2 regions of the Paenibacillus sp. FSL R10-2736 genome follow, and region 1 is predicted to be linked to the other one. Evidence: a T-box and tRNA genes for the amino acid it is inferred to sense, from the RefSeq annotation. Region 1 holds a T-box; the other holds one or more tRNA genes.
What was found. A T-box is a leader RNA that pairs with one kind of tRNA and senses whether it is charged. The one in region 1 lies ahead of NSQ73_RS19375 (tryptophan--tRNA ligase), so its partner is inferred to be a tRNA-Trp.
Positions count from the first base shown of each region.

Region 2: it has a tRNA-Trp gene. The T-box ahead of NSQ73_RS19375 (tryptophan--tRNA ligase) is inferred to sense a tRNA for this amino acid. The anticodon was not compared.

Region 1 is NZ_JBBOBN010000001.1:4,425,294-4,430,698, reverse strand. Features, by position in the region: gene NSQ73_RS19385 (hypothetical protein) at 1-543, shown strand, start outside; gene NSQ73_RS19380 (class I SAM-dependent methyltransferase) at 886-1,707, opposite strand; gene NSQ73_RS19375 (tryptophan--tRNA ligase) at 1,802-2,800, opposite strand; T-box leader at 2,845-3,103, opposite strand; gene NSQ73_RS19370 (serine hydrolase domain-containing protein) at 3,186-4,451, shown strand; gene NSQ73_RS19365 (hypothetical protein) at 4,536-4,877, shown strand; gene NSQ73_RS19360 (GNAT family N-acetyltransferase) at 5,028-5,405, shown strand, end outside.
Region 2 is NZ_JBBOBN010000001.1:592,583-597,987, reverse strand. Features, by position in the region: gene NSQ73_RS02750 (MerR family transcriptional regulator) at 1-221, opposite strand, end outside; gene NSQ73_RS02745 (aldo/keto reductase) at 377-1,297, shown strand; tRNA gene NSQ73_RS02740 (tRNA-Leu) at 1,451-1,529, opposite strand; tRNA gene NSQ73_RS02735 (tRNA-Cys) at 1,559-1,632, opposite strand; tRNA gene NSQ73_RS02730 (tRNA-Gly) at 1,640-1,714, opposite strand; tRNA gene NSQ73_RS02725 (tRNA-Gln) at 1,721-1,795, opposite strand; tRNA gene NSQ73_RS02720 (tRNA-His) at 1,814-1,889, opposite strand; tRNA gene NSQ73_RS02715 (tRNA-His) at 1,939-2,014, opposite strand; tRNA gene NSQ73_RS02710 (tRNA-Trp) at 2,041-2,114, opposite strand; tRNA gene NSQ73_RS02705 (tRNA-Tyr) at 2,120-2,205, opposite strand; tRNA gene NSQ73_RS02700 (tRNA-Thr) at 2,211-2,286, opposite strand; tRNA gene NSQ73_RS02695 (tRNA-Phe) at 2,307-2,382, opposite strand; tRNA gene NSQ73_RS02690 (tRNA-Asp) at 2,402-2,479, opposite strand; tRNA gene NSQ73_RS02685 (tRNA-Met) at 2,484-2,560, opposite strand; tRNA gene NSQ73_RS02680 (tRNA-Val) at 2,594-2,669, opposite strand; tRNA gene NSQ73_RS02675 (tRNA-Glu) at 2,675-2,746, opposite strand; tRNA gene NSQ73_RS02670 (tRNA-Ser) at 2,893-2,982, opposite strand; tRNA gene NSQ73_RS02665 (tRNA-Asn) at 2,986-3,061, opposite strand; rRNA gene NSQ73_RS02660 (23S ribosomal RNA) at 3,124-5,405, opposite strand, start outside.

The DNA.
Region 1 (5,405 bases):
TATTTGAGCACGCTGAGTCCGCTTGTGGTTTCTTTATTTGTGGTTCTGAGCTGCACTACGGCGAGTTCGATTTCGCTTGAAGGGAACCATTTGTGGATTTTACAAAGCTCGCCCGTCTCTAAACCCGCCATTATACTCAGCAAAGTAGCTGTGAATCTCACCATTACGCTACCGGTCATTGCCGTGAGCTGGGTGCTGCTTATCTATACACTGCAGGCCGGATGGATGGAAAGTATATTAATGCTTGTGATCCCAATGATCTACGCTTGTTATTCTGCCATGCTGGGCGTGATTGTGAACCTGAAGCTGCCTAAGCTGGACTGGACAAGTGAGGTAACGGCGATCAAGCAGAGCGCAGCGGTGCTGGTATCGATGATTCTGGGGTTCATCAGTCTGGTTGTTCCGGCCGCGCTGTTCATGCTGCTTCGTTCGGTGAATGGAAATCTCATATTACTGGGCTATGGAATCCTTATGGCCGTGGTCTGCGCCGGAATGTACAGATATATACAGGTTAGCGGGGAGCGGTTGTTTCTGAGGTTGTAGCCATTGTTGTCTTGAGCAGGATCAACGTGAGCACTTGGGTGGACGCTGCGCGAACGGACTGTTGTTCCAATCGCTGTTGTCCCCAGATTTTATTGATTCTCCTTAGCGGTGAAAATCCGGGGACTGCTGATGCTTCCGAAGCGAGCTTTCCTACGGAAAGCTTTCAGGCGACCGCTGCCGCTTTTCCACAATCATTCCGTCCTCTCCGCTGTTTAAGCGGGAAACGATTTTATACAAAAGAAACCACTCTTAAAATAGGATTAAACCTTTCAAAGAAGTGGTTTCTTTGTGCTATCTATGACAATAGCTCACCAAGACTAAACGGAATGCTATAGTACTCTATTAAGGTTTGGTGCCGCAGGCCATAAAAAATAGCATCATCGCATGCGCATCCGGGGAATGGTCGAATTGTTCATAGGCTCTGTTCAATTCCTCATACTCATATTCCGTAATGATCCCTTTCTTATAGAACCCGGTGAACCGGTTAATATCAAATTGACGTTTGAAGCCTTCTATACCATGCAGATCGCTATGCTGGAGGATGGCATCCATATCTACATCTGTATAGCCGGAGCCGGATAACAGGCGCGGCAGGCTTCGGCCGATATTGCGGTTACCGCCTCTTGAAGCCTGCTGCTGGGCCAGCTTTTGGATAATAGCAGGCATAATCCCGATTTCAGGCTCGATTGCCCCGAAGACACCGTCGTCCACATCAATAATGACCAATTTGCCACCTGGTTTGAGGACACGTCTAAGCTCTGCTGCTGCCTGCTGCGGGTTATGTAGATGAAGAAAGATTAAACGGGCAATAACAAAATCGTATTGATTGTCGGGCAGTCCAGTCTCATACACCGAAGCATGGGCGAAGGTAAGCCGTGATTCGGGGATGTGGCTTAACCTGAGCTTAGCCTCTTCTAGTAAAGCATCATCAATATCAAGGGCTGTGATTTCACTGTGCGGGAAGTGCTCCAGCAATTGGGCGGTAACGAATCCCGGACCTGCACCGGCCTCCAGAACCTTCATCCCGTCTGCCAATCCGAATTGCTGCAAGGTGCGGTACTCTTTGTTCCAGCCCATCAAAGCCTGTTCCTGCAGGCGCAGCAGTTCTGATTCTGCCCCGTTACTGACATTCTGGAAATTATACGTGGAGTTACGTGCGTTCATAGCTATTGCCTCCCAATCGGCTATTTGTAAAAGTTTGGATTTGATGATTTTACCATTTCGTTCGTTTGAGTTAAACTCCGCTCTAGGAGCTTATTTAAAAACGCCCGATCTTCGCTTTGACCTGCGCAAGCAGAGGTGCAGCTATGGCTCTTGCCTTCCGGGCACCTTCACTCAGGATCGCATCGATCTGCGCTGGCGCTGCCATTAATTCATTGTATTTCTTCTGGGGTTCCTCCAGAGCAGCATTGATCACCTGGAACAGCTCCTGCTTGGCCTCCCCCCAGCTAATGCCGCTTAGATATTGCTTCCTGAAATCCTGTACTTGAGCGGGAGCCGCAAACTCTTTGTACAGCAAGAAAATATTAGACGTATCCGGGTCTTTCGGCTCCTGGGGAGGCGTAGAGTCCGTTTTGATTTTGCTGATCAGCTTCTTCAGGTTTTCTGGTGTTTCGAACAGCGGAATCGTATTATTGTAGCTTTTGCTCATCTTCCGCCCGTCCAGCCCTGGAATCACGGATGTGTTCTCATCGACCCTATAATCAGGGAGCTTGAAGGTATCTCCATAAACCCGGTTAAAGCCCTCGGCAATATCTCTGGCGATCTCCACATGCTGAATCTGGTCCTTACCGACAGGGACCTTGTCAGACTGGAACAGCAGAATGTCCGCAGCCATCAGCACCGGATAAGTGAACAGGCCCATATTGACTCCTGCATCTGCATCCACGCCTAATTGAATATTTTGTTCATGAATGGCTTTGTACGCATGGGCACGGTTCATTAGACCTTTGGACGTCAGACAAGATAGAATCCAGTGAAGCTCGAAGATCTCCGGCACATCAGATTGCCGATAAAAGACTACCCGCTCCGGGTCCAGTCCCAGTGCCAGCCATGTAGCTGCGATACCGTAAGACAGATCACGAAACTCGTCTCTGTCCTGAATGAAAGTTAATCCATGATAGTCAGCGATAAAATAAAGTGCAGTACAATCACCGGCCCCGGCGAGTTGCAGTGCAGGCTTGATCGCACCGATGTAATTCCCCAGATGGACTTTGCCGGTAGGCTTAATTCCGGTTAATACAATTTCCTTACTCATGTTATCCCTCCGTTTATGTAATCAAAAAGGGGTCCTCTCATCCTGAAAAGGACGAGAGAACCCCGTGGTACCACCTTAATTAGCCCGAATTGTGATCCGGACCCGCTTGAACGTATCGCGACACTGCTAAGTGCCCTGAATACGCGTCTCTTGTAACGATGAGACCTTCGCCAAAGCCTACTTCCTGAAGGTTCGGTTTGGATGCTCAGAAGCCCACTTCGGCATAATCCCTACACTGATTCGCAGCAATCATCAGCTCTCTGGAGTATTCGTTATGCGTACTCTCTTCGTCATTGCAAAGTTGTATACTATTGTATTACTGTATTTTTACAATACTTTATGGGGATTGTCAATTGGTAGTTAAAACAGGTTAGGGAGTGAGTCAATGCGGACAGTACGTGCAAAGCTGGAGGATTATACGAGTAAGTACCTGAAGCTGTGGGATTTTTACGGCGTTATTCAGGTTATCCGGAAGGGCGAAGTGCTTTTCGAGAGGGCCTGCGGTTATGCGAGTCTGGAGTTCGGGATTAAAAATGATATGTATTCCTGCTTCTCTCTCGCCTCCATGTCCAAACAATTTACGGCTTTTGCAGTTATGCTGCTGCATGACAGGAAGATGCTGGATGTTGATGCAGCAGCACAGCTATATCTACCTGCAGATCTGAAAATTGATGAGTCTATTACCGTACATCATTTATTGTCACACACATCCGGTTTATATAATTTTTATAATTTTGAGAATGATTTTTTCGGCGGATATAACAGAATGAATTACTCACAGACGGAGTACTTCCAGCAGTATATCAACAAGAAGCCCACAAAGCCGGCGGGTACAGAATATGATTATAATAACTCCAACTATAATTTGTTGGCTTGGATTATTGAGCATGTCACTGGAGAGAGGTACGGGGATTTCATTCAAAAGCATCTCTTTCTGCCCTTAAATATGCTTAATACTACTGTCGATGACGGCTGTGTAGCGATTGCGAACAGATCCAGCAATTATGCCAAGGATTTCGCCGAAACGGTCAAAAGTCCATATTATAACGAGAAGTTCAGCATTGGTGCAGGCGGGATTGTTTCGAACTGCGAAGATCTGCATAAATGGTATGCCTGTCTGCGGGACCGGAAGCTTCTGACGCCGGAGGCATATACCCGGTTTTTGAGCGAGAATGATAACAACTACTGCTATGGACTGGAGCATCACCATCTGTACGGCCAAGACAGATATGCCCATGGCGGCGATCACCTCGGGGTCAGCACCTATATGCAGAATTATTTTGCTGAAGACATTTGTATTATTATTTTGTCTAACAACGAAGCAATTAATCAGTACCGGCTAGGCAATACAATCTCAGATATTCTGCATAATGTTGAGGTGAAGGCTCCGGTTCGGCATACTGAGCTTCACCTCAGTGAGCGTAGCCTTCGCATGTATTGCGGAACGTACCTGGAAGACAAAATCCAGATTGAATTCATTAACGGAAAATTATATTTCACGAGATTCTCCGGCAATTTTCATATTGAGCTCTATCCAGTAGGTGAGGGAGAATTTGTCCAAAGATATTATGACCAGACCCATCCCTACAGGATCGCAGAGAACGAACTTGGTGAGATGACTTTTTTCGGGCACACCAGGATTACCTCTTGATATTGCCGCGGCGTCAAGTGATACGATAGCTATGAGATCTCAGAGAGGAGAGCGAATGAACAGATCTGTATTCGGATTACGGCAGTGCTGTGGAAGATGGATATCCCGATCAAAGAAATAAAGTCAGTGATTATTGCGAATTCAGTAGCCGGGCTCAGCAAAGTCATAGTGAATAAACTGAATTCTATCAGGAAGCAAAGGGAAGAGATAGGGGTTGTTGAACGGCAGTTAAACCGGGTCCTGGAATACCTTGAGCGGCAGAACGAAGGCAAGCTGGACCTGGATAATATTCTTACCGAGATCAATTATCGCAAAGTAAGAAGTACCGTTCGGATCGCGGAAGGCTCTGCCTCGAAGAGCATATCCGTAACGATCATCCGGAGGGCAGCGGCAACCTGTATGATCTTAACCTTCTGGAGCCGGTAAAGGCGAAATAAGTGTAAACAGGCGGGCTTCCTTAGTGAAGTTCTGCCTGTTCGCGTCCAAGCACTTACATGCAATATGTCATGGTAGAATGATGTAATTCAATGTAATGTTTGGAAGTGAATTAAAGAGGAAATGGCGAGGGGGCGAGGCATGGGTATTGAATTTAAGAAGGTGAGCAGTTTTCAACGGGGAATATTGTTTGAATTATTGAAAGATGCCTATGCCTTTGATTGCCGGTATGAGCAAAGCTGCCTTGCTGAATGGCGGGAATTTGATAACTTTTTCTTTGACAATCCGCCGATTGCAGATAAATACGGGTTCATCACAACGCTGCACGATGAAGCTGTCGGCTTCGTTTCCTGGGACCCGAGGAACCTGCCTGAGGTTGCGGAAATCGGCCATAACTGCATTGCTTCAGCCCACAAAGGTAAAGGTTACAGTAAAATGCAGCTGCAAGAAGCCGTTCATAGAATCATCCAAAATGAAGTCCGGAAAATTATTGTAACAACAAATGATGATCTGGTTCCT
Region 2 (5,405 bases), 3.8 Mb from region 1:
TCTTTCGAAAGCGCAATGAATTGCTTGATATCGGCAATCGCCATCCCTGTATCCTTAAGACAGCAGATTAACGAAATTAACTCCAGATCCTCATCGTCAAAACACCGGTTGCCGTTAACATCTCTTGCCACAACCGGCAATACGCCCTCCCGTTCGTAGTAACGCAGCGTATATTGGCTCAGTCCGCTTTTTTGTGCTATGGTTTTGATGCTGTATCCCATTATTGCAGCTCCCTTCTGTCAGCTGGTATCGGTTTCATCTCTTAAGGTAACACCATTTGGTTTCTATGAAAAGCCGCTCTATAAATCTATTGACTTACACCTAACTCTAAGGTCTAAGCTTAACACTGTACCTTCATTTAAGGAGTGAATAATTAATGGTAAAAAGAATTAACGTTGCTAATGGTGCGCTGGAGGTCGCTGAAATCTCCCTGGGCTGTATGCGGATTGCAGATCTGTCACCACAAGAGGCCGATGTACATATTCACAGCGCCCTTGAGGCTGGCATAGACTTTTTTGACCACGCTGACATTTATGCTGCCGGTAAAGCTGAGGAGGTGTTCGGCGACGTGCTGGCTGCAAGTCCTGGCATGCGTGAGCAACTGCTGATCCAGACCAAATGCGGGATCCGTAATGGCTTCTTCGACTTCTCCAAAGAGCATATTGTGAGCTCGGTAGAGAACAGCCTGAAGCGCCTGAAGACCGATTATGTCGATGTTCTGCTGCTGCACCGCCCGGACACCCTTATGGAGCCTGAAGAAGTAGCAGAAGCCTTTGATCAGCTGGAGAGCAGAGGTTTGGTGAAACACTTCGGCGTCAGCAACCAGAATCCCCTGCAGATTGAATTGCTGAAAAAGAACGTCAAGCAACCCCTGCTGTTCAACCAGCTTCAGCTCAGCGTAATGGTCACCGGCATGATCGATTCCGGGATCAACGTCAATATGACAAATTCCGGATCAGTTGTCCATGATGGAGGCATCCTGGAGTATAGCCGCCTGCATGATATGACGATCCAGCCTTGGTCACCGTTCCAATACGGTTTCTTTGAAGGCGTATTCCTCGGCAATGAGAAGTTCCCGGAGGTGAATGAAGTCATTAACCGTCTGGCTGCGGAAAAAGGTGTAGCAGATACGGCCATCGCCATCGCCTGGCTCCTTCGCCATCCGGCTAAGATGCAGCCGGTGGTCGGTACCACCAACACAGCGCGCTTGCTTGATATCGCCAAAGCTTCCGATATAACCCTCAGCCGCCAGGAATGGTACGAGATCTACCGTGCAGCGGGTAATGTGCTTCCTTAAGTGGGTCTTAGCATCAACATATAAAACACATTAAAACCCGCAACGAATTTGAGGATCTAAGTTCGTTGCGGGTTTTATCCTTAATTTGAGATGGAGTAGAAATATAAAAAAACCTCAGGAGTCAGACTCCTAAGGGACTAGTTTCATAAATTATACCGGCGAGAGGACTCGAACCTCCACGGTTTCCCACTCGATTTTGAGTCGAGCGCGTCTGCCATTCCGCCACGCCGGCGTATACATAGAATTAGTACTAAAAGATAATGGAGGTGCCACCCAGATTTGAACTGGGGATAAAGCTTTTGCAGAGCTTTGCCTTACCACTTGGCTATGGCACCAAAAAAATGGAGCGGACGACGGGAATCGAACCCGCGACCCTCGCCTTGGCAAGGCGATGCTCTACCGCTGAGCCACGTCCGCATATAATGGCTGGGGATATAGGAATCGAACCTATGAATGACGGAGTCAAAGTCCGTTGCCTTACCGCTTGGCTAATCCCCAACATTTGATTTAATAAAATGGGGCGACTGATGGGTCTCGAACCCACGAATGCCGGAACCACAATCCGGTGCGTTAACCCCTTCGCCACAGTCGCCATATGAAGCTTATTTAATTGCAATGCCTTATAACTCTTATAAAATAAATGGGGCGACCGATGGGTCTCGAACCCACGAATGCCGGAACCACAATCCGGTGCGTTAACCACTTCGCCACGATCGCCATATTAAATTTTATAGGATATTACTTGGCAGGGGCAGCAGGAATTGAACCCACACCAACGGTTTTGGAGACCGTTGTTCTACCTTTAAACTATGCCCCTAAAAATGGTGGAGGCTGATGGATTCGAACCACCGAACACGTACGTGAGCAGATTTACAGTCTGATGCGTTTGGCCACTTCGCTAAGCCTCCGAGGATGGTGCCGGCGAGAGGACTTGAACCCCCAACCTACTGATTACAAGTCAGTTGCTCTACCAATTGAGCTACACCGGCATATTAAGTTGTAAAAAATATGGTGGCGCGGGAGGGAATCGAACCCCCGACACAAGGATTTTCAGTCCTTTGCTCTACCGACTGAGCTACCGAGCCGAACATTTCTTCATAAAGATGGCGGAACCGACGGGATTCGAACCCGCGATCTCCTGCGTGACAGGCAGGCATGTTAGGCCAACTACACCACGGTTCCAAATTGGTTGCGGGGGCAGGATTTGAACCTGCGGCCTTCGGGTTATGAGCCCGACGAGCTACCGGGCTGCTCCACCCCGCGTCAATGTTAAAGATCTATTCTGTTAAAGATAGATGGTGGAGGCTGAGGGGTTCGAACCCCCGACCCTCTGCTTGTAAGGCAGATGCTCTCCCAGCTGAGCTAAGCCTCCATATATGACTCGTATGGGATTCGAACCCATGTTACCTCCGTGAAAGGGAGGTGTCTTAACCCCTTGACCAACGAGCCATGCTGTTTAATTACTTGTAAGGTAAATCTACGGAGAGTGAGGGATACTCTTCACTTCGTTACGAGATTGCGAAGCTGTGCTAACGAAGCCTATACTCCAACGAACCACTGAGGGTTCTCATCCCTTTACAGGGAAGGTATTGCTACGGAGAGAGAGGGATTCGAACCCTCGAGACGCTTGTGGCGCCTACACGATTTCCAATCGTGCTCCTTCGGCCAAACTCGGACACCTCTCCAGATGGCTCCCCGAACAGGACTCGAACCTGTGACAACTCGATTAACAGTCGAGTGCTCTACCAACTGAGCTATCAGGGAATATACATATCAGGCTTGATCGCCTGAAAACTGAATCCGAAACGAATCTGCGTATTAAAAATTTGGATAAGCCCTCGACCGATTAGTATTGGTCAGCTCCATGCATTGCTGCACTTCCACCTCCAACCTATCTACCTCGTCGTCTTCAAGGGGTCTTACTAATTGGGAAATCTCATCTTGAGGGGGGCTTCACGCTTAGATGCTTTCAGCGCTTATCCCGTCCGTACGTAGCTACTCAGCCATGCTCCTGGCGGAACAACTGATGCACCAGCGGTACGTCCATCCCGGTCCTCTCGTACTAAGGACAGCTCCTCTCAAATTTCCTGCGCCCACGACAGATAGGGACCGAACTGTCTCACGACGTTCTGAACCCAGCTCGCGTACCGCTTTAATGGGCGAACAGCCCAACCCTTGGGACCTACTTCAGCCCCAGGATGCGATGAGCCGACATCGAGGTGCCAAACCTCCCCGTCGATGTGGACTCTTGGGGGAGATAAGCCTGTTATCCCCAGGGTAGCTTTTATCCGTTGAGCGATGGCCCTTCCATGCGGTACCACCGGATCACTAAGTCCGACTTTCGTCCCTGCTCGACTTGTTGGTCTCGCAGTCAAGCTCCCTTATGCCTTTGCACTCTTCGAATGATTTCCAACCATTCTGAGGGAACCTTTGAACGCCTCCGTTACTCTTTAGGAGGCGACCGCCCCAGTCAAACTGCCCGCCTGACACGGTCCCCGTACCCGGTAAGGGTACTAGGTTAGAACCTAGATACGATCAGGGTGGTATCCCAACGGCGCCTCCGCAGAAGCTTGCGCTCCTGCCTCAACGGCTCCCACCTATCCTGTACAGATCGTACCCAAATTCAATATCAAGCTGCAGTAAAGCTCCATGGGGTCTTTCCGTCTTGTCGCGGGTAACCTGCATCTTCACAGGTATTAAAATTTCACCGGATCTCTCGTTGAGACAGCGCCCAAGTCGTTACGCCATTCGTGCGGGTCAGAATTTACCTGACAAGGAATTTCGCTACCTTAGGACCGTTATAGTTACGGCCGCCGTTTACTGGGGCTTCGGTTCACAGCTTCGGATTGCTCCTAACCACTCCCCTTAACCTTCCAGCACCGGGCAGGCGTCAGCCCGTATACTTCGCCTTGCGGCTTCGCACAGACCTGTGTTTTTGCTAAACAGTCGCTTGGGCCTTTTCACTGCGGCCCCCTCGGGCTATTCACCCTACCGAGGCACCTCTTCTCCCGAAGTTACGAGGTCATTTTGCCGAGTTCCTTAACGAGAGTTCTTCCGCGCGCCTTAGAATTCTCTTCTCGCCTACCTGTGTCGGTTTGCGGTACGGGCACCTTCTCCTGGCTAGAGGCTTTTCTTGGCAGTGTGAGATCATGACCTTCGCTACTACAATTTTCGCTCCCCATCCCAGCCCAGCCTTAATGATGTGCGGATTTGCCTACACATCAGCCTCACTGCTTAGACGGACATATCCATCAGTCCGCGTCACTACCCTCCTGCGTCACCCCATCGCTCATAGCGGATTACGGTGGTACAGTAATTTCAAACTGTTGTCCTTCGACTACGCCTTTCGGCCTCGCCTTAGGTCCCGACTTACCCTGAGCGGACGAGCCTTCCTCAGGAAACCTTGGGCTTTCGGCGGATCAGATTCTCACTGATCTTTTCGTTACTCATACCGGCATTCTCACTTGTATGCTGTCCAGCGCTCCTTACGGTACACCTTCAACCTACATACAACGCTCCCCTACCCCAGATACAAAGTATCTAGCCATAGCTTCGGTGGTGTGTTTAGCCCCGTTACATTTTCGGCGCAGAGTCACTCGACCAGTGAGCTATTACGCACTCTTTCAATGGTGGCTGCTTCTAAGCCAACATCCTGGTTGTCTGTGCAACTCCACATCCTTTCCCACTTAACACACACTTGGGGACCTTAGCTGATGGTCTGGGCTGTTTCCCTTTTGACAATGGATCTTAGCACTCACTGTCTGACTCCCGGCAAGAAGTTAATGGCATTCGGAGTTTGACTGAGCTTGGTAACCCTTGCGGGCCCCGCACCCAATCAGTGCTCTACCTCCACCACTCCATTCACCGAGGCTAGCCCTAAAGCTATTTCGGGGAGAACCAGCTATCTCCGAGTTCGATTGGAATTTCTCCGCTACCCCCACCTCATCCCCGCATTTTTCAACATGCGTGGGTTCGGGCCTCCAGTGCGTGTTACCGCACCTTCACCCTGGACAGGGGTAGATCACACGGTTTCGGGTCTACGTCCACATACTCAGTCGCCCTATTCAGACTCGCTTTCGCTGCGGCTCCGGCTTCTCACCTTAACCTT